DNA from 3 places in the Rhodopseudomonas parapalustris genome. Region 1 is predicted to be linked to each of the others. Evidence: predicted binding sites of a transcription regulator. Region 1 holds the regulator's gene; each other region holds the start of a gene.

Evidence for each region. The regulator PhoB, encoded in region 1, activates phosphate uptake and scavenging genes when phosphate is short. The targets are predictions, from matches to a motif close to TGTCATNNANCTGTCAT.
Region 2: M9H71_RS18890 (esterase-like activity of phytase family protein) is a predicted target of PhoB. The motif match lies at 5,620-5,636, and genes of this name have one in related genera.
Region 3: M9H71_RS04075 (Orn/Lys/Arg family decarboxylase) is a predicted target of PhoB. The motif match lies at 4,139-4,155, and genes of this name have one in related genera.

The regions. Positions count from the first base shown of each region.
Region 1 is NZ_JAMKBZ010000010.1:130,742-138,785, forward strand. Features, by position in the region: gene pstC (phosphate ABC transporter permease subunit PstC) at 1-861, shown strand, start outside; gene pstA (phosphate ABC transporter permease PstA) at 863-1,726, shown strand; gene pstB (phosphate ABC transporter ATP-binding protein PstB) at 1,723-2,544, shown strand; gene phoU (phosphate signaling complex protein PhoU) at 2,568-3,284, shown strand; gene phoB (phosphate regulon transcriptional regulator PhoB) at 3,358-4,071, shown strand; gene M9H71_RS11490 (GcrA family cell cycle regulator) at 4,416-4,925, opposite strand; gene M9H71_RS11495 (acetylornithine transaminase) at 5,403-6,614, shown strand; gene argF (ornithine carbamoyltransferase) at 6,614-7,543, shown strand; gene M9H71_RS11505 (Hsp33 family molecular chaperone) at 7,798-8,044, shown strand, end outside.
Region 2 is NZ_JAMKBZ010000024.1:36,226-44,269, reverse strand. Features, by position in the region: gene M9H71_RS18905 (methyl-accepting chemotaxis protein) at 26-1,711, shown strand; gene M9H71_RS18900 (methyl-accepting chemotaxis protein) at 1,911-3,596, shown strand; gene M9H71_RS18895 (hypothetical protein) at 3,676-4,005, shown strand; gene M9H71_RS18890 (esterase-like activity of phytase family protein) at 4,199-5,554, opposite strand; gene mbfA (iron exporter MbfA) at 5,744-6,715, shown strand; gene M9H71_RS18880 (methyl-accepting chemotaxis protein) at 6,841-8,044, shown strand, end outside.
Region 3 is NZ_JAMKBZ010000003.1:121,522-129,565, forward strand. Features, by position in the region: gene ihpA (divalent metal ion exporter subunit IhpA) at 1-630, opposite strand, end outside; gene M9H71_RS04065 (hypothetical protein) at 685-1,044, opposite strand; gene M9H71_RS04070 (N-acetyltransferase family protein) at 1,166-1,708, opposite strand; gene M9H71_RS04075 (Orn/Lys/Arg family decarboxylase) at 1,738-4,095, opposite strand; tRNA gene M9H71_RS04080 (tRNA-Lys) at 4,488-4,563, opposite strand; gene M9H71_RS04085 (Spy/CpxP family protein refolding chaperone) at 4,888-5,502, opposite strand; gene M9H71_RS04090 (TRAP transporter large permease) at 5,633-6,925, opposite strand; gene M9H71_RS04095 (TRAP transporter small permease) at 6,922-7,479, opposite strand; gene M9H71_RS04100 (TRAP transporter substrate-binding protein) at 7,542-8,044, opposite strand, start outside.

The DNA.
Region 1 (8,044 bases):
ATCCTCGGCGGCATCATCGTCTCCCTGATCGTCGGTGCCTGGCCCGCGATCCGTGAATTCGGCTTCTCGTTCCTCACCACCGCGCGTTGGGCGCCGGCCAACGATCCGCCGGTCCTCGGTGCACTCGGCCCAATCTACGGCACGCTGGTGACCTCGCTGATCGCGATGGTGATCGCGATCCCGGTCGGTCTCGGAATCGCGATCTTCCTGACCGAGCTGTGCCCGATGTGGCTGCGCCGCCCGATCGGCCTCGCCATCGAGTTGCTCGCAGGTATCCCGTCGATCATCTACGGCATGTGGGGCTTCTTCGTGCTCGGGCCGTTCCTGGCCTATCACTTCCAGCCGTTCATGATCGCGATCTTCGCCGATATCCCGGTGTTGAACGACATCTTCGCCGGCCCGCCGTCCTATCTCAGCCTGTTCAACGCCGCGCTGATCCTCGCCATCATGGTGCTGCCGTTCATTACCGCTATCTCGGTCGACGTGTTCAAGACCGTGCCGCCGGTGCTGAAGGAAGCAGCCTACGGCGTCGGCTGCACGACCTGGGAAGTGGTGCGCAGCGTGGTGATCCCCTACACGCGGGTCGGCGTGATCGGCGGCGTGATGCTGGCGCTCGGCCGTGCGCTCGGCGAGACCATGGCGGTCACCTTCATCATCGGCAACTCGTTCCGGATCACCGGGTCGATCTTCTCGCCCGGTACCACGATCTCGGCGGCGATCGCCTCCGAATTCGCCGAGAGCGACGGCCTGCATCAATCGGGCCTGATCCTGCTCGGCCTGTTGCTGTTCATTCTGACCTTCCTGGTGCTGGCGGCCGCCCGGCTGCTGCTGCTGCGGCTCGAACTGAAGGCGGGCAAGTAACATGACGCCGATCCACCTCGACAATCCGATCTACAAGCGGCGTCATCGCAACGACGTGGTGATCAAGGTGCTGTGCTCGGCTGCCGCACTGTTCGGCGTCACCTGGCTCGCGCTGATCCTGTTCACGCTGTTCTGGAACGGCCTCGCAGGCCTCAATCTCGAAGTGCTCACCCAGAACACGCCGCCGCCGGGCTCGACCACCGGCGGTCTGCTCAACGCCATCGTCGGCTCGGTTCTGATGACCATTCTTGGCGTCGGAATCGGCGCGCCGCTCGGGCTGTTCGCCGGCACGTATCTGGCCGAATACGGTAAGCACGACAAGCTGACCTCGGTGATCCGCTTCATCAACGACATCCTGCTCAGCGCGCCGTCGATCATCATCGGCCTGTTCATCTACGGCGCGGTGGTGGTGACGATGGGCCGGTTCTCGGCGCTCGCCGGTGCGCTGGCTTTGGCGGTGATCGTGATCCCTGTGGTGGTGCGCACCACCGAGGACATGCTGCTGCTGGTGCCGAGCTCACTGCGCGAAGCCGCCTCCGCGCTCGGTCTGCCGCGCTCGCTGGTGATCCGCCGGATCGCCTATCGGGCGGCGCGCGCCGGTCTGATCACCGGCATCCTGCTGGCGACGGCCCGCGTCGCCGGCGAGACCGCGCCGCTGCTGTTCACCGCGCTCAGCAACCAGTTCTTCAGCTTGGATCTGACCAAGACGATGGCCAACCTGCCGGTTACCATCAACAACTTCGTCCAGAGCCCCTACGCTTACTGGAAGCAGCTCGCCTGGACCGGCGCGCTGCTGATCACCCTCACCGTGCTTGCCCTGAACATTGGCGCGCGCATCATCGGCGCCGAGAGGACCACGAAATGACCGAGATCTCGATCGCCACCAGCGTTCCGTCCGCGATGCCGCTGATCGGCGCCCAGCCGGACGGCCCGGCCAAGGTGACCGTGCGTGACCTCAATTTCTACTACGGCCAGAACCACGCGCTGAAGCACATCAATCTCGCGCTCGCCGCCAACCGGGTCACCGCTTTCATCGGCCCCTCGGGCTGCGGCAAGTCGACTCTGCTGCGCATCTTCAACCGGATGTACGACCTGTATCCGGGACAGCGCGCCGAGGGGCAGGTGCTGCTCGACACCACCAACATTCTCGACCCCAAGCTCGACCTCAACCTGCTCCGCGCCCGGGTCGGCATGGTGTTCCAGAAGCCGACGCCGTTCCCGATGACGATCTACGAGAACATCGCGTTCGGCGTCCGCCTGTACGAGAAGATCTCCAAATCGGAAATGGACGGGCGGGTCGAAAAGGCGCTGCGCGGCGCCGCGCTGTGGAACGAGGTCAAGGACAAGCTCAACGCCTCCGGTCTCAGCCTGTCCGGCGGTCAGCAGCAGCGGCTGTGTATCGCGCGTACCATCGCGGTGCGGCCGGAAGTGATCCTGTTCGACGAGCCGTGCTCGGCGCTCGATCCGATCTCCACCGCCAAGATCGAAGAGCTGATCGACGAGCTGAAGGAGCAGTACACCATCGCGATCGTCACCCACAACATGCAGCAGGCGGCGCGCGTGTCTGAATCGACCGCCTTCATGTATCTGGGCGAGCTGATCGAGTTCGGCCCGACCAACAAGATCTTCACCTCGCCGAGCGATCGGCGCACCCAGGACTACATCACCGGCCGGTTCGGCTGACGCCGCGGGCGAGGAGCACGGATATGGGATTCGAACACACCACCAAGGCGTTCGACGGCGATCTGCAGGAACTCACCCGGCAGGTCGCGGAGATGGGCGGCCTGGCCGAGCGCCAGATCGTCGACTCCGTCGACGCGCTGATCCGGCGCGATGTCGCGCTGGCCTCGCGCGTGGTCGCGGCCGATGCCGAGATTGATCAGATGCAGCGCAATATCGAAGAGCGCGCGGTGCTCACCATCGCCCGACGTCAGCCGATGGCGGTCGACCTGCGCGACATCGTCGGCGCGATGCGGGTCGCCACCGATCTGGAGCGGATCGGCGATCTGTCGAAGAACATCGCCAAGCGTGTCAACGCGATCGACAGCGACTTCCATCCGCTGAAGCTGATCCGCGGCCTCGAGCACATGACCGATCTGGTGCAGTCGCAGGTCAAGGCGGTGCTGGATGCCTACACGGCGCACGACTTGCCGGCCGCGATGGTGGTGTGGAACGGCGACGAGGAAGTCGACGCGATCTGCACGTCGCTGTTCCGGGAACTGCTCACCTACATGATGGAAGACCCGCGGAACATCTCGTTCTGCATCCACCTGATGTTCTGCGCCAAGAACATCGAGCGGATCGGAGATCATGCGACCAACATCGCCGAGACGGTGTTCTACATGATCGAGGGTCAGCAGATCATGGACAAGCGTCCGAAGGGCGATATGACCACCTTCGCGAACGCGACCCCCGGTAACTGACGCAGATCTGGCCGCCGGCCCGCCGGGCCGGCCGCCAGGGGCGTATCGAGACGACACTGAGACGAGGACGACGATGGCTGCGCGCATTCTGGTAGTCGAAGACGAGGAAGCGCTGACGACGCTGCTGCGATACAATCTGGAATCTGAAGGTTACGAGGTCGAAACGGTGGCGCGCGGTGACGACGCCGACACCCGGATGAAGGAACGGATTCCCGACCTGGTAGTCCTGGACTGGATGCTGCCGGGCCTGTCCGGCATCGAACTGTGCCGCCGGCTGCGGGCACGGCCGGAAACCAAGCAACTGCCGATCATCATGCTGACGGCGCGTGGCGAGGAGAGTGAGCGGGTCCGCGGTCTCGCGACCGGCGCCGACGATTACATCGTCAAGCCGTTCTCGGTGCCGGAACTGCTGGCACGGGTGAAGGGCCTGCTGCGCCGCGCAGCGCCCGAGCGGCTTGCTACCGTGCTGGCTTACGGCGACCTCGAACTCGACCGCGACAAGCGTCGGGTGGCGCGTTCAGGCCGGCCGATAGATCTCGGCCCGACCGAATATCGCCTGCTCGAGTTCTTCTTGGAGCATCCGGGCCGGGTGTTCAGCCGCGAGCAGCTGCTCGACGGCGTCTGGGGCCGTGACATCTACATCGACGAGCGCACGGTCGACGTCCACATCGGGCGCCTGCGCAAGCTGCTCAATATCGGCCGCGAGCAGGATCCGATCCGCACCGTCCGCGGCGCCGGCTACGCTCTCGACGACCGCTTCGCCAAGGTGGAAGGCAGCCCATCGTAGTTGTTAGCAGGTTTGCGATGTTGGTGGGCCAAGCGAAGCGTGCCCACCAAAAGGCTCTTTTCAAATCACGATGACCGCGAGCGTGATGTTGTAATCCGTGGGCACGGCGCGACTTTGCCGACCCTACCGCTTTTGCAATCGTTCGGCCGCGGCCTTAGCCCAACATAGCAGCGTCATCCTCCGCGCAAGCGGAGGATTCAGGATTACAGTAAGTGGGCGGGAAGTAACGGACGCTCTGGCATACTGGGCCGCCCGCTTTTGCGGGCGATGACAGTTTGGCAGGGCCGCGCAGCCCTGCGCTGCGCGAGCGCGGTTTGCCGCGGCCTTGGGCTGGCGGCGTCAGTCTAGCGGGTGGTCTTCGGCGCAGCGCGGCGGCGGTCGCCGACCGGCTGATAGGCGATGCGCGAGTGATGCGCGCAGTACGGCAGGCCCGGCAGAGACTTGCCGCCGCAGAAGAAGAATTCCGGGCTCGACGGATCGCCGACCGGCCAGTGGCAGGTGGCTTCGTTGAGTTCGAGCAGCGACAGCCGCTGGTTCATCGGCACCACGTTGTCGAACGTGACCGGATCCGGCTCCGCTTCGACTTCGAAGGCGTGTGCCAAGGCGGTGTTGCCACGGGCCACCGGACGGTTCACCCTCATCATCTGCTGCACCGGACGCGCCTTGCGCGGCCGCGGAGCTGCCGAGGTCGGGCTCTTGGCCCGGCCCGACAGGCCGAGGCGGTGGACCTTGCCGATCACGGCGTTGCGGGTGACGTTACCCAGCTCAGCGGCAATTTGACTCGCCGACAGCCCGCCCTCCCACAATTTCTTCAACTGCTCGACGCGCTCGTCGGTCCAGGTCAATGCCGTCATAGTTCTATCCCTTCCTGCCGCGGGCGCCGAAGGGCGGCGCGGAACCGCGGCTGTGAGGTCGTCAAAATCTCTGCTGTCAGAATCCCTTAGCGCTCGCCGGACGACCCTTGCCGCCCCGGCGTTACGCCTCATCCGAGAACTCGAAATGGATTACAAACCGCGCACGAGATGTCGTACCCGACAGGCAAAAGGCTACAATATGCCGTGACTCGGGCGCAAGAGTCCGACCCGGTGCGTCCACACCTTCTCCTGTGAGTGAGTCCGCGAAGCCACAACAAACTGCAGAAGTAGTGCTTTTCTGGCAGCACTTCGTCGAAGCTCCGTGTTGACAGTGAGTTCGACGCTTCTAAAATAATGCCACGTGCCGCCTGGAAAGGCGGCACGTTTCGTTTCCGGGGTACGTTGTCCCTGACTGCGTTCGTGTCATGCGCGTGACGCGTCCGGCCGGCGGCCCGCTTTTTTCCGATCGGATCGGCTATGTCTCAGAGCGTTGCAACGTCCCATCTCCTCCCGGTTTTCGCCAGAGCGGATGTCGCGTTCGAGCGCGGCGAGGGCGTATGGCTGCACGGGACCGACGGTGAGCGCTATCTGGATTTCACCAGTGGCGTCGCCGTCAACGCGCTCGGCCATTGCCATCCGCATCTGGTCGAAGCCTTGCAGCAGCAGGCGACCAAACTGTGGCACGTCTCCAACCTGTTCAAGAGCCCTGAGGGCGAACGGCTGGCGGAGCGGCTGTGCGAGCAGAGCTTCGCCGACATGGTGTTCTTCTGCAATTCGGGCGCCGAAGCGGTCGAGTGCGCGTTGAAGATGGCGCGGCACTATCACTTCTCGAAGGGCGCGCCCGAGCGCACCCGGGTGATTACTTTCGAAGGCGCGTTCCACGGCCGCACGCTCGGCACGCTCGCCGCCACCGGCTCGGCAAAGTACCTGGAAGGCTACGGCAAGCCGCTCGAAGGTTTCGACCAGCTTCCGCTCGGCGACATCGACGCGGTGAAGGCGGCGATCGGTCCGGAGACCGCGGCGATCCTGATCGAGCCGCTGCAGGGCGAGGGCGGCGTGCGTTCGCCTGAGCTGGCGTTCTTCCGGGCCTTGCGCGAGCTGTGCGACGCGCACGGCCTGCTGCTGGTTTTCGACGAAGTGCAGACCGGCATGGGCCGCACCGGCGAGCTGTTCGCCTATAAGCGGCTCGGCGTCGCGCCTGACATCATGGCGCTGGCCAAGGCACTCGGCGGCGGCTTTCCGATCGGCGCGTGTCTGTCGACCGCCGAAGCCGCGAAGGGCATGGCGCCGGGTGCGCACGGCTCGACCTTCGGCGGCAATCCGCTGGCGGTCGCGGTCGCCAATGCGGTGCTCGATGTGATGCTGCAGCCGGGATTCTTCGACCACGTTAAGAAGATGTCGCTGCTGCTGAAGCAGAAGCTCGCCGGCGTCGTCGATCGGCATCCTCGGGTCGTCAGCGAGATCCGCGGCGAAGGATTGCTGCTCGGCCTGAAGGCGGTGGTGCCGTCGCCGGAACTGATCGCGGCGCTGCGGGCCGAGAAGCTGCTCACCGTCGGTGCCGGCGACAACGTCGTGCGCCTGCTGCCGCCGCTGATCGTCAGCGAAGCCGAGCTCGACGAGGCGATCGGCCGTTTGGAGCGCGCCTGCGTCACGCTTGCCGGACAGGCGGCGCAGAAGGAGGCGGTGTGATGAGCAACAACATGCCGCGGCACTTCCTCGATCTCACCGAACTGCCGACCTCGGAACTGCGCAACATGCTCGCCGCCGCCGTCGCCATGAAGGCGAAGCGCAAGGCGAACGCCGATGCCGACAAGCCGCTCGCCGGCAAGACGCTGGCGATGATCTTCGACAAGCCGTCGACCCGCACCCGCGTGTCGTTCGACGTCGGCATGCGCCAGCTCGGCGGCGAGTCGATCATGTTGACCGGCACCGAAATGCAGCTCGGCCGCGGCGAGACCATCGCCGACACCGCACGGGTGCTGTCGCGCTTCGTCGACATCATCATGATCCGCATCCTCAATCACGAGGCGCTGTTGGAGCTCGCCGCCAACGCCACCGTGCCGGTGATCAACGGCCTGACCCGCAAGTCGCATCCGTGCCAGGTGATGGCCGACGTGATGACGTTCGAGGAGCATCGCGGCCCGATCAAGGGACGCACCATCGCCTGGACCGGCGACGACAATAACGTGCTGGCGTCGTTCGCTCACGCCGCACAGCGCTTCGACTTCAAGCTCAAGATCGCCACCCCGCCGCAACTCGCGCCCAGCAAGGCACTGCGCGACTGGGTCAAGCAGAGCGGCGCGGCGATCAGCATCGGGACCGATCCCGAAGAGGCGGTGCGCGGCGCCGACTGCGTCGTCACCGACACCTGGGTGTCGATGGGCGACAAGGACGGCGAGCACCGCCACAATTTGCTCAAGCCTTATCAGGTCAACGCCAAGCTGATGTCGCTCGCCCACAAGGACGCGATCTTCATGCACTGCCTGCCGGCGCATCGCGGCGAGGAGGTCACCGACGAAGTGATCGACGGCCCGCAGTCTGTGGTGTTCGACGAAGCCGAAAATCGCCTGCACGCGCAGAAGGGCATCCTGGCTTGGTGCCTCGGCGCGGTGGCGTAGTTACTTCTTCCCATGTGAGCGAAGCGGCCGTCGTGCCCCTCCCCCTTGCGGGGAGGGTCGGCCGAGCGAAGCGGAGGCCGGGGTGGGGGTGCTCCGAGCACTGAGCGTGTGGCTACCCCCACCCGACCGGCCTTACGGCCGGCCACCCTCCCCGCAAGGGGGAGGGAGACTAAAGCCTGCCCCTTGGCATCGCTGCCATTCGCCTCCCAGTCCGGCCCTTTCGATCTCGGCCTCTCACCCCCAGATAAGCGCCCATGACCTCACAAGCCCCCGATCCGACCTCCCCCGAGATGCCCCCCGAGCGCGCGCCGTCGGCAGTACCGATCGACGACAGCGTGCTGCCGTTCGAAGTCGGTCCGCTCGATCTGCGCGGCCGGCTGACCAAGCTCGGCCCGGCGCTCGACGAGCTGCTCGCCAAGCACGCGTACCCTGCCCCGGTGGCCAAGCTGCTCGGCGAGGCGATCGTGCTGACGACGCTGCTCGGCTCGTCGCTGAAGTTCG
Region 2 (8,044 bases), on a different contig from region 1:
GGTGTCGTACCTCGGGGAGAGTTTCGTGAAGTTCAGTAATCTTCGTATCGCCCCCAAGCTGGGCCTGCTGGTTGCAGGCACCATGATCGGTTTGTGCTTGGCCGGGATTTTTGCTGGCGTGATGATGCAGCGGGAGATGCTCCACGCGCGCTTCGATCAGGCGAAAGCGATCACCGAGATGGGCCGCAATCTGGCGGTGGGCCTGCAGAAGAAGGTCGAAGCCGGCGAGATGACCAAGGAGCAGGCGGTCGCCCAGTTCGCCCGCGATGCGGCGATGCTCACCTACGACAACGGCCAGGGCTATCTGTTCGCCTACACCATGGACGGCGTCACCATCGCCACCCCGGACAAAAAGGCGGTCGGCACCAACCGGATGAACGTGGCGACCGGCGACCGCTATCTGGTTCGCGAGCTGCGCGACGGCGTCGCCGCCAAGGGCGACGTCACCCTGTTCTACGATTTCCGCCGCCCCGGCACCGACGAGAACATCCGCAAGATGTCCTACGGTCTGGCGATCCCCGGCTGGGACATGTTCGTCGGCACCGGCGCCTATCTCGACGATGTCGACGCCAAGCTGCGGCCGATCTTCTGGACGCTGGGCGGTGCGATCTTCGTCATCGCGCTCATCGCCGGCCTGTTCGCGGTGCTGATCGCCCGCGGCATCACCCGTCCGCTCGCTCGGCTCGGAACGCGGATGGCTTCGCTCGCCGATGGCGAATTGGAGCAGCCGATCCCTGGCATCGATCGCGGCGACGAGGTCGGCGGGATGGCCAAGACCGTGCAGGTGTTCAAGGACAACGCGCTGCGCATCCGCGATCTCGAACGCGCCGAGGAGGCCGCCAAGGAGCGCGCCGCAGCCGAGCGGCGCAACGCGATGGAGCGGCTAGCCGACGAATTCGAGCACAGCGTCAACGGCGTGGTGCAGTCGGTGACGTCCGCGACCTCCGGCATGCAGCAGACCGCGCAGTCGATGACCGCGACCGCGACCGATGCCAGCGCCCGCGCCGCGACCGTGTCGTCGGCCTCGGCGAGCGCCTCCAACAATGTCGGCACGGTCGCGTCCGCCGCCGAAGAATTGTCGGCGTCGGTCACCGAAATCTCGCGGCAGGTCGAGCAGTCGCGCGAGATCGCCAGCAAGGCGGTCGACGACGCGGCGCAGACCAACGAGACCGTCAAGCTGCTCTCCACCGGCGCCGAGAAGATCGGCGAGGTGGTGCAGCTCATCCACTCGATCGCCTCGCAGACCAATCTGCTGGCGCTCAACGCCACCATCGAGGCGGCGCGGGCCGGCGAATCCGGCCGCGGCTTCGCGGTGGTCGCCAGCGAAGTGAAGGCGCTCGCCAGCCAGACCGCCAAGGCCACCGAGGAAATCTCCGCCCAGGTGGCGGCGATGCAGTCCTCGACCAGCAACGCGGTGCAGTCGATCGGCGGCATCACCGCGACTATCGCGCAGATGAGCGAGATCACCATGGCGATTTCGACCGCGGTCGAGCAGCAGGGCGCCGCGACCCGCGAGATCGCCCGCAACATCCAGTCGGTCGCGGCCGGATCGAACGAGATCAGCATGCATATCGGCGGCGTCACCGAAGCGGCGACCGCGACCGGCTCGGCCGCCGACCAGGTGCTCGCCAACGCCCGCGAACTTGATGCCCAGTCCGGCGAATTGCGCCGGGCGGTCGACGACTTCCTCGGCAAGGTCCGCGCCGCCTGACCATCGGTCGCTTCGGCTTCCGCCGATCACGTCGCCCCGGGCAGATCTGACGGTCTGCCCGGGGCTTCGTCGTTCGATGAGTTAGTCGATCGGGAAACTACCCTCGGGTTCCTACTGGGAGCACTTTAAACCGATTAGAGACTCTGCCGCCGTAACGCTGCTTGACCGATCGGTCTCAGGTACGCGGGAGCTCCCTACTGTGAAAGTCACCAATCTGCGCATCACGCCGAAGCTCGGGATCCTGGTCGCCGTAGCGATGCTCGGCCTCCTGGCGTCCGGTCTGTTCGCCGCGTCGATGCTGCAACGGGAGATGCGCGACGGCCGTTTGGAGCAGACCAAGGCGCTGGTCGACAGCGTGCTCAACATGGCGATCGGGCTGCAGAAGCAGGTCGCGGACGGCAAGCTGACCAAGGACCAGGCGATCGCCGAGTTTCAGCAGCGCGCCCGGACCATGACCTACGACGGCTCCAACGGTTACTTCTTCGCCTACCAGATGGACGGCACCACCGTGCTGATGGCCGATCCGAAGATGATCGGCACCAACCGGCTCGACGTCGAGACCGCCGGGCGCAAGATTGTCCGCGAGCTGCGCGACGGCGTCGCCGCCAAGGGCGATGTCACGCTGATCTACGAATTCAAGAAGCCGGGCGGCGACGAATTGCTGCGCAAAGTGTCCTACGCTGTCGCAATTCCCGGCTGGGACATGTTCGTCGGCACCGGCGTTTACCTGCAGGACATCGATGCCAAGATGCGGCCGATGATGCTGTGGCTCGGCCTCGCGATCCTCGGGATCGGTGCGGTCTGTTCAGTGGTCGCCTGGGCGATCAGCCGCAGCATCACCAAGCCGCTCGGCGCTCTCGGTGCCCGGATGAAAGCCCTCGCCGAAGGGCAGCTCGATGCGGCCATCCCGGGCGTGGAGCGTCGCGACGAGGTTGGCGAGATGGCCGCCACCGTGCAGGTGTTCAAGGACAATGCGCTGCGCATGCGCGGCCTCGAGCAGCAGGAGCAGGAGGCGCAGCGCCGCGCCGCCGCCGAGCGCGCCGCGTTGATGCGCGGCATCGCCGACGAGTTCGAGTCTAGTGTCAACGGCGTGGTGATGAGCGTCGCCGACGCCACCCGGCAGATGCAATCCACCGCGCAGTCGATGACTTCGACCGCGGCGGATGCCTCGACCCGCGCCGCGGCGGTCGGCTCCGCCTCGGACTCCTCGTCCAGCATGGTCGGCACCGTGGCGGCGGCGTCGGAGGAGTTGTCGGCTTCGGTGCAGGAGATCTCACGTCAGGTCGAGCAGTCGCGCTCGATCGCCGGACGCGCCGTGAGCGACGCCGAACTGACCAACGAAACCGTGATGCAGCTATCTGTCGGTGCCGAGAAGATCGGCGAGGTGGTGCAACTCATCCATTCGATCGCGTCGCAGACCAACCTGCTGGCCCTCAACGCCACCATCGAGGCGGCGCGCGCCGGCGAATCCGGCCGCGGCTTTGCGGTGGTTGCCAGCGAAGTGAAGGCGTTGGCCAGCCAGACCGCCAAGGCCACCGAGGATATCTCGGCCCAGGTCGCAGCGATGCAGGCGTCGACTTCGAGCGCCGTGCAGTCGATCGGCGGTATCACGGCGACCATCGGCGAAATCAACAAGATCACCATGGCGATCTCGACCGCGGTGGAACAGCAGGGCGCCGCCACCCGCGAGATTGCTCTCAACATCCAGTCGGTGGCGGCCGGCGCCAACGAGATCAGCGATCATATCGGTGGGGTGAGTTCGGCCGCGGCTGCGACCGGCGATGCCGCCGCTGAGGTGCTGTCGCATGCGGAGGCGCTCGGCGGCCAGTCTGTTGCGCTGCAATCGTCGGTCGAAGACTTCCTACGCAAGATTCGCGCGGCCTGATCGTAACGCTTGAACTTTTTCGGCGATGGTGATGACAATAGATAGCTGGGGGGGATGCGTGAATGTCGGGAGGTAGCGCATGCCCGTGATGCTGCAAGGCACCATCGCATTCGAGCCGGAATTCGTCGGGAATCTGGCGTGGTTGACCCGCGCTCTGATCGCACGCGACATCGATCCTGACGGTGTGACGATCGCCAAGACCACGGTGGCCGCGGCCACGCGTCCCACCGACCTGTGCTACGCCTACAGCGTCTCGACTGGCGACGATGAATTCCTGGTGATCGAATCCAGCGACGATCGGTTCCTCGAGAAATTCCTGCACCGCATCGAACAGGCGGACGTCGCGCCGCCGCTGCCGGCCAAAGGCATGTTCGCGCGGCTGACCCGCTGGATGTCGTCGCCGGCGTGAAGACGACGGGCGCGGTTCGGAGCGCCGAACGCCGAGCCTCCTGTCGCAACGTCGTTCCGGGGCGCGCAGAGAGCGCGAACCCGGACTCTGGAGATGTTGAAGCGACGCCTCTGATCATCACCGCGAGGTTCCGGGTTCACGCGCTGATACGCGTGCCCCGGAACCACCCAGTGCTTTTCTTCGCCTTGAGCGCTTACTTCGCCTTCAGGAAGTCGGCGACTTCGAGCAGCACGAACTCGTTGTCGTCGGCCTTGTTCGGATCGCGGCTCGACGAGAACGGCAGGTTGTTGTCGTTGCCGACGATGATGTGGCTGTCGTCGACCTTATCGACGTTCTCGATGGTGAAGAACGGGAACGTCAGCACGCCGTCGGTCAGCGGCTTCTTCGCCTTCTTGTCGGGATCGCGGATGTTCATCAGATCGATGAAGCCGATCTTCTTCACCGGCTTGCCGGCGCCGGCATCGGTCAGTTCGATCTTGTAGACCCGCTTGAACTTGGCGAGATTTGCGAAGCAGTCGGTGCCCGGCTTGCCCTCGGGGCATGCCTTGTCCTTGGTGCCTTCGCCGTTGTCGCGCTCGATCACCAGGCCGTGGGTAGCGTCGATCATGTTGAAGTCACCGATCGCGTTGCCGTTCTGCTCGAACACGTAGGTCCAGGAGCGGCCGGTGAACTTTTTCTGCGCGACGTCGAATTCGAGGATCCGCGCGGCTTCCTTGCCGTCGACCTTTTCCCAGTCCTTCTTGTCGGCGTCCCACAGCGGTCCTTCGAGCAGGCCGTACAGGAACTTGCCGTCTTTGGAGGCGGCGAAGCCTTCATAGCCCTTGGAGCGCTTCAGGTTGACGCCGGTGTAGGTTGCACCGGGCGCGCCGGGCGACTGCACCGACCAGTGATCCGGCGACTTCACCGGCTTGCCGTCGGCGGTAGTCTCGTAGACGCCGATCACCTTGCCGGTCATGTCGGCCTCGATGATGTAGGGGCCGAACTCGTCGCCGATCCAGAACCGGTCGCCGATGATCTGGAAGCCTTCGGTGTCGAAATCGGCGCCGGTCAGATAGCGCTGGTCGGTGTCTTCGTGGACGATGCGGAACGGCACCTTCTTGTCCGGATCGTGCAGGAACACGGTGCCGACGCGGTCGACCTTGCTGCCGGCCCAGTCCATCTTCAGATGGCTGAGAAACAGCATGGCGTCGGCCGAGTTGTAGCGCGAGCCGAAGCCGTTGTCGGTCAGCACCCAGAAGCTGCCGTCATCCATCTTCTTGATGCCGGAGTGCCCCTGCAGCGGCTGGCCCTGGAACGGCAGCGACACGCCGGTCGGCCGGCCGTTGGACTTGCCCTCGATGCTGCCGAGCGCTTCGACCCGCTTGCCGGTGGTGTACTTGCCCGATGTCTTCAGATCGTCCGGCGCATCCTTCGGCGCCTCAATGAACGAGGTCGCCGGCATCACGGCGTGGCCGGCGAGGGTCGCCGGGAATTCGCCTTCGGATTGCGCCAGCGCGGCGGACGTCGCCAGCGCAAAGACCGCGACCGAACCGAGCAGTAATTTTCGCATGAACAGCCTCCTGTAATGGAAGCCGGTCTTTTGGCCGCGCGACGTCACAGCGGCCTGACGGATCGATGAAACGGCGATGACTTGCCCTGCGACCGATTGGCCGCCCCGCCCCGCCCCGCCGCGGCTTCGGCTTTGACAGAGGCGGGCGGCAACTCTATTTAGAAGCGTTCTAAATTGATGAGCGGTGCGATGAAGGCGTTTTCCGACCTGACCGAGCGCGAAATTCTGGCGGTGGCGATCGCCAGCGAGGAAGAGGACAGCCGGATCTATCTCGCATTCGCCGAAGACCTCGCCGAGCGCTATCCGGACTCCGCGCGCGTCTTCACCGAAATGGCGCAGCAGGAGAAGGGCCACCGCCACATGCTGCTGCGGATGTACGAGGACCGGTTCGGCCCCAACCTGCCGCCGATCCGCCGCGAGGACGTCAAAGGCTTCATCCGCCGCCGCCCGATCTGGCTGACCCGCAATCTGCCGCTCGACCGTATCCGCAAAGAGGCCGAGACGATGGAGTTCGAGGCGCAGCGCTTCTATGAGCGCGCCGCCGAACGCGCCACCGACGTCCATATCCGCAAGCTGCTCACCGACCTCGCCGAGTTCGAAAAGCGCCACGAGCAGCGCGCGGTGCAGCTCACCGACAAGATCCTCACCCCCGACGCCCGCAAGGCCGAGGACCACGCCGCACGGCGGATGTTCGTGTTGCAATACGTCCAGCCGGGGCTCGCCGGCCTGATGGACGGCTCGGTGTCGACGCTGGCGCCGCTGTTCGCGGCCGCTTTCGCCACCCATCAGAACTGGCCGACCTTCCTGGTGGGGCTCGCCGCCTCGATCGGCGCCGGCATTTCGATGGGCTTTGCCGAAGCGCTGTCCGACGACGGCTCGATGACCGGCCGCGGCTCGCCGTGGCTGCGCGGCGGCATCTGCGGACTGATGACCACGCTCGGCGGTCTCGGTCACACTTTGCCGTATCTCGTCCCCGATAGCTGGGCCAACGCGTTCTGGATCGCGACCGGCATCGCCGCCCTGGTGGTGTTCGTCGAATTGTGGGTGATCGCCTACGTCCGCGCCAAGTACATGGACACGCCGTTCCTGCAGGCCGTGTTCCAGATCGTACTCGGCGGCGTCATCGTGCTGGCCGTGGGCATCCTGATCGGTGGCGCATAGCTGGGCACGTTCGCCTTCGACGTAAGTATTGGTGTGGAGCGACTTGTCCTCGTAACCGCACGAGGCGTTTACTTAAGTAATTCAAAACAAGCCACGAGCAGTGTGGGGCCCTCCAGGAGTTCCCCATGTCGTTCTCGTTCAATTCCATCCGCAAGATTCAGGTGAAGATCGCGCTGGTCGCAGGCCTCTGCTTGACCGGCGCCAGCCTGATCCTGATCGGCTACAGCGTGCTGTCCGCGCAGAGCACGCATCAATACGTCGCCGCCGAGGTGATGAAGCTGGTCGATCAGCAGACCAAGGAAAGCCTGCTCAACCGCGCCACCGCCAAAGCGGCCGAGATCAAGGCCGAGCTCGACCTCGGGCTCGACTCCGCACGCAACATGGCGCACGCCTTCGAAGTGCTGGCCGATCCGAACAATGCCGGCACCACCGACGGCAACCGCCGCCTTCAGCTCAACGCCGTGCTGCGCAATACGCTGGAAAAGAACCCGGCCTTCAACGGCACCTACTCGGCCTGGGAGCCGAATGCGCTCGACGGCAACGACGTCGCCTTCAAGGGCCGGCAGACGATGGGCTCGGACAGCACCGGCCGCTTCCTTCCCTACTGGACCCGCAGCGCCAGCGGCTCGATCGCGCTGCAGCCGCTGGTCGAATACGACAGCCAGGAGCGGCACCCGAACGGTCTGGTGAAGGGCGCCTGGTTCATCAATCCGAAGGCGACCGGCAAGGAGAACATCCTCGGCCCGCTGCCCTACATCGTGCAGGGCAAGGCGGTGTTCCTGGCGACGATGTCGGTGCCGATCAAGATCGACGGCAAGTTCGTCGGTGTCGCCGGCGCCGACTACAATCTCGACTTCGTTCAGAAGCTGGCGCAGCAGAGCAATGGCTCGCTGTTCGGCGGCAAGGGCAAAGTCGTGATCCTCAACGACACCGGGCTGATCGTCGCCAACAGCGCCAATCCGGAATCGATCGGAAAGAGCGCGGTCAGCGCCGATCCGCGCTGGGCCGAAAGTCAGGCGATCGTCAACGAAGGCAAAGGCAAGGTGCTCGACGATCCCAAATGGGACAACGTCGAGATCTACGCGCCGATCTCGGTCGGTCGCACCGGCACGCCGTGGTCGGTGCTGATCTCGGTGCCGCGCAACGTCGTGCTGGCCTCCGCCCACGAGCTCGACACCGCGCTGAACGATCGCGCCAATTCGGCGATGTTCTGGCAGCTCGGCACCGGAATCCTGGTGGTGGTGATCGCCATCGCGGTGATCGCCTTCGCGGCCCGCAGCATCGCCCGGCCGATCGGCGACTGCGCCACTTTCGCCGACGGCATCGCCA
Region 3 (8,044 bases), on a different contig from region 1:
GATCGCCAGCTCGCGGCGCGCGGTGTGCAACGCCGATTTGGTGCGCTCGCGATCCGCCTTCACCAAGGCGGAAGCGACCTCCGCCCGGCCGGTTTCAGCGACAGACGACGCGCCGGCTTCGACCCGGCGCTGCAGCAGCGGCGTAATCGAGTCGATCGCGGCGATCTGCTCGTCGAGAATTTGAATCCGCCGCTGCAGGCCGAGCACGGTGACGAAGGCGATCGCGGTCTCCGACAGCACTTCGAGGCGGACCGCCTGGCGGCCGATCGAGGCCGCGTCGAGCCCGGCCTGCCCGGCGGCGATGCGGGCGTCGCGCTTGCCCCACAATTCGAACATCTGGCTGATCTGCAGCGTGGTCTCGGCCGCGCGCGTGCCACGATAGGCGCCGGAGCCGAACGAATTGTCCTGCTCGTAAGAGATCGCGGGATTGATCAACGCGCCGGATTGGATGCGTTGCCCCCGCGCGATGCCGATGTCGCGCTCGGCGGCCGTGAGCCGCGGACTGGCGTTGAGCGCGCGCTGCAGCGCGCTGCCCATGGTCAGCGTTTGCGCGCGCGCCTCTCCTGCCAGCACACAGCTGGCGAGCACAGCAGCCGCGCACGCGAGCCGCGTGGCGATCGAAAATTGCATGATGTAGACCTGACGAACGACGGATTCAGGGCGCGAGGCGCCCAGCGGTCATGTTCAGATCAGAGCTTTCGGTGGCGGGGGGTCGATGACGCGCAGGATGCTGTTGCGCTCGGCATCCTGGTGTACGGCCGTTTCACCGGCCACTAGATCTGCGACAGCCGTACCGCCCGGGCTCGGCAGCGACACCGAGAAGCAGCCGTGACAATGATGCTCGCCCGCGATCACGTTGTCGGAATGATCGGCGCCAGAGGACGCCATTGTCACGATCGCCGTTGCGGAACCAGTGGTTAGATCGAGACCGCAAATGCCATGCAAGGCTCCCGCAACAAGGTACGTCGCCAGCACGAGCACAGCGATCGCACGGCGCGAAATGCGCAGCGAGCGATGCCGGAAGATGCGGGCGAACAGCGGCACGGTGTCTCTCATGGGTCGAGGCAAGCGGATAACACGCAGTTCGCATCGATGTCGATCCGCAATAACGTAACACAATCGCGGCGGATCGATCTGTCGCAGCCGTGGAACCCGCTGCGCTCGGTCACACCACCGGAGGCATCGTCGCGCCTGCGCCGAGCGAGCGCTGCACCATCACCGTATCGGCCCAGCGTCCGTAACGATAAGCGACGCCGGGGAGCCGCCCAACGGTGGCGAAGCCGAAACTGTGGTGAAGACCGAGGGACGCGGTGTTGTCGGCGTCGATATAGCCGATCATCTGACGGAAGCCGGCCGCGGCACAGGCATCGATCAGCTCGCGCATCAGGTCCCTGCCGATGCCGCGGCCGAGATGATCCGGATGCACATAGATCGAATGCTTGACCGTGTGGCGATAGGCGGGCCGCTTCCGAAACAGCACGACGTAGGCATAGCCCACCACGGCCCCGCCGCGGATCGCCACCAGATGCGGGAAGCGGCGGTTGCGCAAGTTCTTGCGCCGCTCCTTGAGGTCGTCGGGTTGCGGCGTACCGTGGTCGTCGATCCCTTCGTCGAGACCGCGCCGGATGTAGTAGCGATAGATGTCGAGCATCGCCTCGACATCGCCGTCGTGCGACGGACGGATCAGGATCGGCAAAACGCTGTCCACGGCAACTCCGACAGATGCAGGCGAGCTGACTATTCGGCCACGACGTAGGTGTAGAGGCGAACACGCCCAGCTTCGTCGGCCTCACGATAGACGCCCTGGATTTCGACATCGAAGCCGGGGAATTCGTTGAAGCTGCGCTCGAACATCTGCAAGTAATCGAGCATCGGCTTGGCCCGCTCGCTCAGCCGCTCGCCGGGCACGATGGTCGCAATTCCGGGCGGATAGACTACGAACGGCGTGGTGGCGATCCGGCCCGCGATCTGGCTGATCGGCAGATAATCGACGTCGTTGCGCACCAAGAAGCGCGCCGCGGCGTGCGGCGACATCGCGATCTCGGGAAGATGTTCGGGCAGGAATTGCTTGGCTTGCAGCGCGCTGACGTCGGCGTCTCGGAAAAACCGATGCATCTGCCCGCACAAATCGCGCAGCCGCACGCCGGCATAGCGCGCCGGCCGGCGCCGGCAGAATTCCGGTATCACGTCTTCGAGCAGCGCGTTGTCGTCGTGCAGCTTCTTGAACGCGACCAGCCCGCTGATCAGCGTGCCGGCCTTGCTCGCCTCGACGCCCGGCGTCAGCAGAAACAGCAGCGAGTTGAGATCGTTCTTCTCTGGCACGATGCGGTTCTCGCGCAGATATTGCGCGACTACTGGCGCCGGCACACCGTGCTCGGCGTAGCGGCCGGTGGCCCGATCGAAGCCGGGCGTCAGCAACGTCAGCTTGTTCGGGTCGGTCATGGCAAAGCCCGGCGCCATGTCGGCGAAGCCATGCCAGGCGGCGCCCGGCGCGATCCTCCAGAACGCCGGATCGGTCGCGAGCTGATCGGTGCTCACCGCCTCCCAGGCGACGTCGTGCACCGCGCCCTCGCGCGCGGCGTCCGCGATCGTCACCCGATCCGGCACGAACGGATCGAAGAACCAGCGCCGTTCCGGCCGCGCTTCCTTCTCCTCGAACTCCCTCCGCACGGCGCGGATCTTCTTGCGCAGCTCGATGCCGAGCCGGATAGTATCGTCCCACAGCACTTCGCCGGAGCGGCCCTTCATCATCTGCGCGCCGACATCGAGCGAGGCGAACAGCGGATAGAACGGCGACGTCGAGGCGTGCTGCATGAAGCTCTCGTTGAAACGCCGATGCTCCACCCGCCGCTTCTGGCCACGGATGTGGCGATCCTTGATGTGGATCTGCGACGCCTGCGAGAAGCTGGCGAGCTGCTTGTGGGTCGACTGCGTCGCGATGATCCCCGGCGCATCGTCACCGAGATTCGCCAGCCCCATCGCGAAGCGGCCCGCATACAACGGATGAAACTTCATGAAGCCGGCCCAGGCTTCGTCGAACAGGATGTAGTCGCACAGGTGCCCGATGCGGCGCAGGATCATCTCGGCGCTGTGAATGGTGCCGTCATAGGTGCACTGCTCGACCACGGCGACGCGGAACGGGCGCGGCTTGCGCCACGCTTCCGGGTCCTTGACCAATGGATGGCTGCGAATGCGTTCGCGCAGCGCCTCTTCATCCAGTGCGTCCCACGCCATCGGCCCGATCAGCCCCCAGGCATTGCGGACGGTCGGAATGTAGACGGGAATCCCGCCACCCATCATCAGCGCGCCGTGATGCGCCGCCTTGTGATTGTTGCGATCGAACAGGACGAGGTCGCCGTCGGTGACGAGCGCGCCGAGCGCGACCTTGTTGGAAGTCGAGGTGCCGTTGAGCACGAAGTAAGTCTTCTCGGCGCCGAAGATCTGCGCAGCTTCCTTCTGCGCACGCAGCGCCGGCCCTTCGTGGGTCAACAGATCGCCGAGATCGAGCACCGAATTGTCGAGGTCGTCGCGAAACACCGCCTCGCCGAGATGCTCGATGAACACCCGGCCGATCGGACTGCGGCTGTAGAACATGCCGCCGTTGTGGCCGGGGCAGGTCCAGAGCTGGTTGCCCTCCTCCGCGTAGTCGACCAGCGCGCCGAAGAACGGCGTCTTCAGCGTGTCGGCATATTGCTTCAGCCGGCTGATCAGATTGCGGGCGATGAAGGTCGGCGTCTCTTCGGAGAGAAAGACGTAGCCGTCGATGAAATCCAGCACCTCGACCGGCACTTCCTCGAACCGCTTGCGGCGGATCAACAGCACGATCGGGAAATCCAGACCGCGCCGGCGCATCAGGTTGATCAGCGCGGCGGTCTTGCCCTCGAGCCCCTTCTTGCCCCAATCGACCACCATGCAGCCGATCGCGGCGTCGGTCTGCACCGCGATCTCGGCATCTTCGAGCTTGCGTGCCTTGACGATCTCGAAGCCGGAGCGCTCGATCTCGGCGACAATCTGGTTGAACCGAAGCCCTTCGAGATCATCCGCGTCGAAGGTGGGAGCCGAGAACAGAAAGGTGAAGCGCCTGAAATAGTCCATGAGGGTGCCCGATTGAGTTGCCGTCACTCTGTCGCCGCGTTGTGTGACAGCGTGGTGACGCGAACCGCCGATGCGCCGGATGGCGCGCGGTCGGCTGCGACAGCCAACGGCGAACACGGCGGATTGGTTCGACCCCCATGGGCTTCTGCTGCGAGTTTACGAGGTCGCAATGCGGACGAAGAACTCCTGCGCGCTAATCGCCCGGTCCCAAGATCACCGAGACGGCCGAGCACATCGCGCCGACCTGACGGGCCGCGGACAAATGCGTCACCCGCGCCGCCTGATGTCGGTTGAACATCGATGAGATCGTGGAAGTGATGCACGCAGATGTGGCATGAAGACACCACCGGCGCCGACCCTTTGATGCAAATTCGCGACTTCAAGGGTGGCTTTGGTGGGCGCACCAGGGCTCGAACCTGGGACCCGCTGATTAAGAGTCAGCTGCTCTACCAACTGAGCTATGCGCCCGCAGCCGTTTCGGCTGGGTCCCTTGCGGGGACGGCGTCGTTTAGCAAAGCCGACCCGTGATGTCCAGCAATGCAGGCGACTTTTTTCAGTTCTGTGACGAGAAACTTCGGCGCGTAAAAACCGCTGCCGGTCCAGAGTGTTTCAAGGCGACGAGACCGCGCCTGGACGTGCGCTGATGCGCACGGCCCTTGCTCGAAACCGACGGACGCGGCGGTGGGATCGCTGGACCGCCCCGCTCGTGCTGCGCCGAGGGCGCATGGCAAGTCGGCAAAGCGAGGCTCCGGCGAGCATAGAGGCCCGCCGGAGCCTGTTCTGAATGGAGCCTCAGAGCCTGCTCGGGCCGTCGCCATCGTCCATCGGGCCGCCGCGGTCCATCATCGGGCCGCGGTCGCGGTCGCCGCGATCACCGCGATCCCAACGCGGGCCGCGCTCATCGTCGCGGTTGCCATCACGGTGCATGAAACGGTGATGATGGTGGCGCCAGCCGAAGCCGCCCTCCATCCGGGTCAGCACGCGCAGCCGGCGTTTCTGGCCGTCGTCGAGCGACTTGTAGAGCGGGTCGGCCGCGTCGGCGATCCTCTTCATCGCAGCCGCGGTCGCAGCCATCGAATCGGCGCGGTCGCGCAGCCGCATCACCGGATCGCCGTCGCGCGGATCGCGGTCGTCGTCGCGGGATTTCATCCGCGCCTCGGCGCGGTCGATCCGGAGCTTGACCAGATCCTTCACCGCGGCCTCGACCGGCGGCCACAGCTTTTCCTGATCCGGGGAGAGCCGCAGCCCAGCCTTCACGGCCGCGATCTTGGCGTCGGCGAACGCGCTACGATCCTGAGCGTCGAACGCGTGCCGGCCATGATCGAACCAGCCGCGATGCTCGGCAAAAGCCGCCGTCGAACCGGCGAACACCAGCGCAGCGACGCCGGCGAGCAGAACCTTCTTCATGGCAACCTCCTCTGGAAGGGTAGCCGTGAAGATGGGTCCACGCCGCGCCGCAATCAACTTAAGGTTTGGAAAGGAAGCGTTTCGTTCACGAGTTGAAACAAAGCGCTTCCCATCCGAAACAAACCCGCCGCTACTTGATCGCGCTGCCGAATAATAGATCTGGCAGGAAGGTCGAGATGATCGGCACGTATGTGATCAGGATCAGGAAGCTCAGCAGCACCATCAGCCAGGGCAGCGCCGCCTTCACCACCTGCATCAATGGCATGCCGGTGATACCGGATGCCACGAACAGGTTGAGCCCGACCGGTGGCGTCACCAGCCCGATCTCCATGTTCACGACATAGACGATGCCGAGGTGGATCGGATCGATCCCGAGCTGCATCGCGGTCGGAAACAGGATCGGCGCGGTGATCAGCACGATCGCCGTCGGATCCATGAAGTTGCCGGCGACCAGCAGGATGATGTTGACGATCAGCAGGAAGTGCCAGGGCGACAATTGCGCGTCGGTGATCAGCCGGGCGATGTCCTGCGGTATCTGCGCGGTGGTCAGCACATGGCCGAACAGGAACGCGTTGCAGATGATGAACATCAGCATCACCGACACCCGGCCGGAATCCAGCAGCACCTGCGGCACGTCGGTGATCTTCAGATCACGATAGATGAACACCGCCGCGATGAAGGCGTAGACCGCGGCGACCGCAGCCGCTTCGGTCGGAGTGAACACGCCGCCGTAGATGCCGCCCATCACGATGAAGATCAGCAGCAGGCCCCACAGTGCCTCACGGAACAGGGTCAGCCGCTCGCGCCACGGCACCTTCGGCTGCCGGGGAAGCTTCTTGATCCGCGCCGCGACGTAGATCGCGACCATCAGCCCGAGACCGAGCAGCAATCCCGGGACCACGCCGGCGATGAACAGCCGGCCGACCGAGGATTCGGTCGCCGCCGCGTACACCACCATCACGATGGACGGCGGAATCAGGATGCCGAGCGTGCCGGCGTTGACGATCACGCCGGTGGCGAACGCCTGGGTGTAGCCGACCCGCACCATGCCGGCGATCACGATCGAACCGATCGCCACCACGGTGGCCGGCGACGAGCCCGACACCGCTGCGAACAGCATACAGGCCAGCACCGATGCGATCGCCAGGCCGCCGGGCAGATGCCCGACCGCGGCGATCGCGAAATTGATCATCCGCTTGGCGACGCCGCCGGTGGTGAGGAAGTTACCGGCCAGGATGAAGAACGGGATCGCCAGCAGCGTGAACTGCTCGGTGGTCTGGAAGAACTTTAGCGACAGCGACGCCAGGCTGTCGTTCTGGAACAACAGAATGGTGAGGATCGAGGATAGGCCGAGCGAAATCGCGATCGGCATGCCGATCAGCAGAAAACTGAACAGCGAAGCGAACAGGAAAATGGTGTTCATCGCTGCACCGTCGTGGCGTCGAGTTCGGGATGGTGTTGGACGTGGTGGACCGCTTCGCGCGCCTCGTCGGCGAGCTCGTAACCGTTCGAGCGACCGGTGACGATGCGCCAGCCCATCTCGATCAGCCGGACGGCGAGCGCAAGGAAGCCGAGCGGCAGGCAGAGCGACAGGATCCAGCGCTTGATCGGAATGTCTTCGGCCTCGACGTCGATGATCATCAGCCGGTTGATGTAGTCGTAGGAGCCGTAGATCATCAGCCCGGCGTAGAGCAGCGCCAGCGCCACCACCAGCAGGCCGACGGCGCGCCGGCCGTTGCGCGGCAGCAGATTGACGACCGCATCGACGCCGATATGCGCGCGCACCCGCACGCAATAGGCGATGCCGATCATGACGAGCCAGGCGAACAGATAGAAATTCGCCTCGAGAGCCCAGATGAAGCCGGAGTTGAAGCCGTAGCGCAGGACGACCTGAACGAAGGTCAATATAGTCATCACGCCGAGGATCAGAGCGATCAGCCCCTCCTCGACGCGGTGGAACATCTTCCGCAGCGACACGACTCCCCCCTATGTCCGTCCGGACGACGTCGGCCGCGGATCACCGCGGCCGACGCGTTGGATCAGTTCGACTTGTTCGATGCAACTGCGGCTTCGATCAGGTCCTTGCCGATCGCGCCTTCGAACTTGGCCCAGACCGGCTTCATCGCCTCGACCCACTTGGCGCGCTGCTCGGGGGTGAGCTGATGAATCTTGCTGGTACCGGCGGCCTGGATCTTCTGCTTGGCCTCTTCGTTCAGCTTGTTGGCAATGTCGTTGTTGACCTTGGTGGCCTCGTCCATCGCCTTCTTCAGCTCACCCTGAATGTCCTTGGGCAGGCCGTTCCACCACTTGGCATTGACGACGACCATGTAGTCGATCACGCCATGGTTGGATTCGGTGATATCCTTCTGCACCTCGTAGAACTTCTGGGAGAAGATGTTGGACCAGGTGTTCTCCTGGCCGTCGACGGTGCCGACCTGCAGCGCCTGATACACTTCCGAGAAGGCGAGCTTCTGCGGCACGGCGCCGAGTTGCTGGAACTGGGCGGCGAGGATATCGGAGGCCTGGATGCGGAACTTGAGGC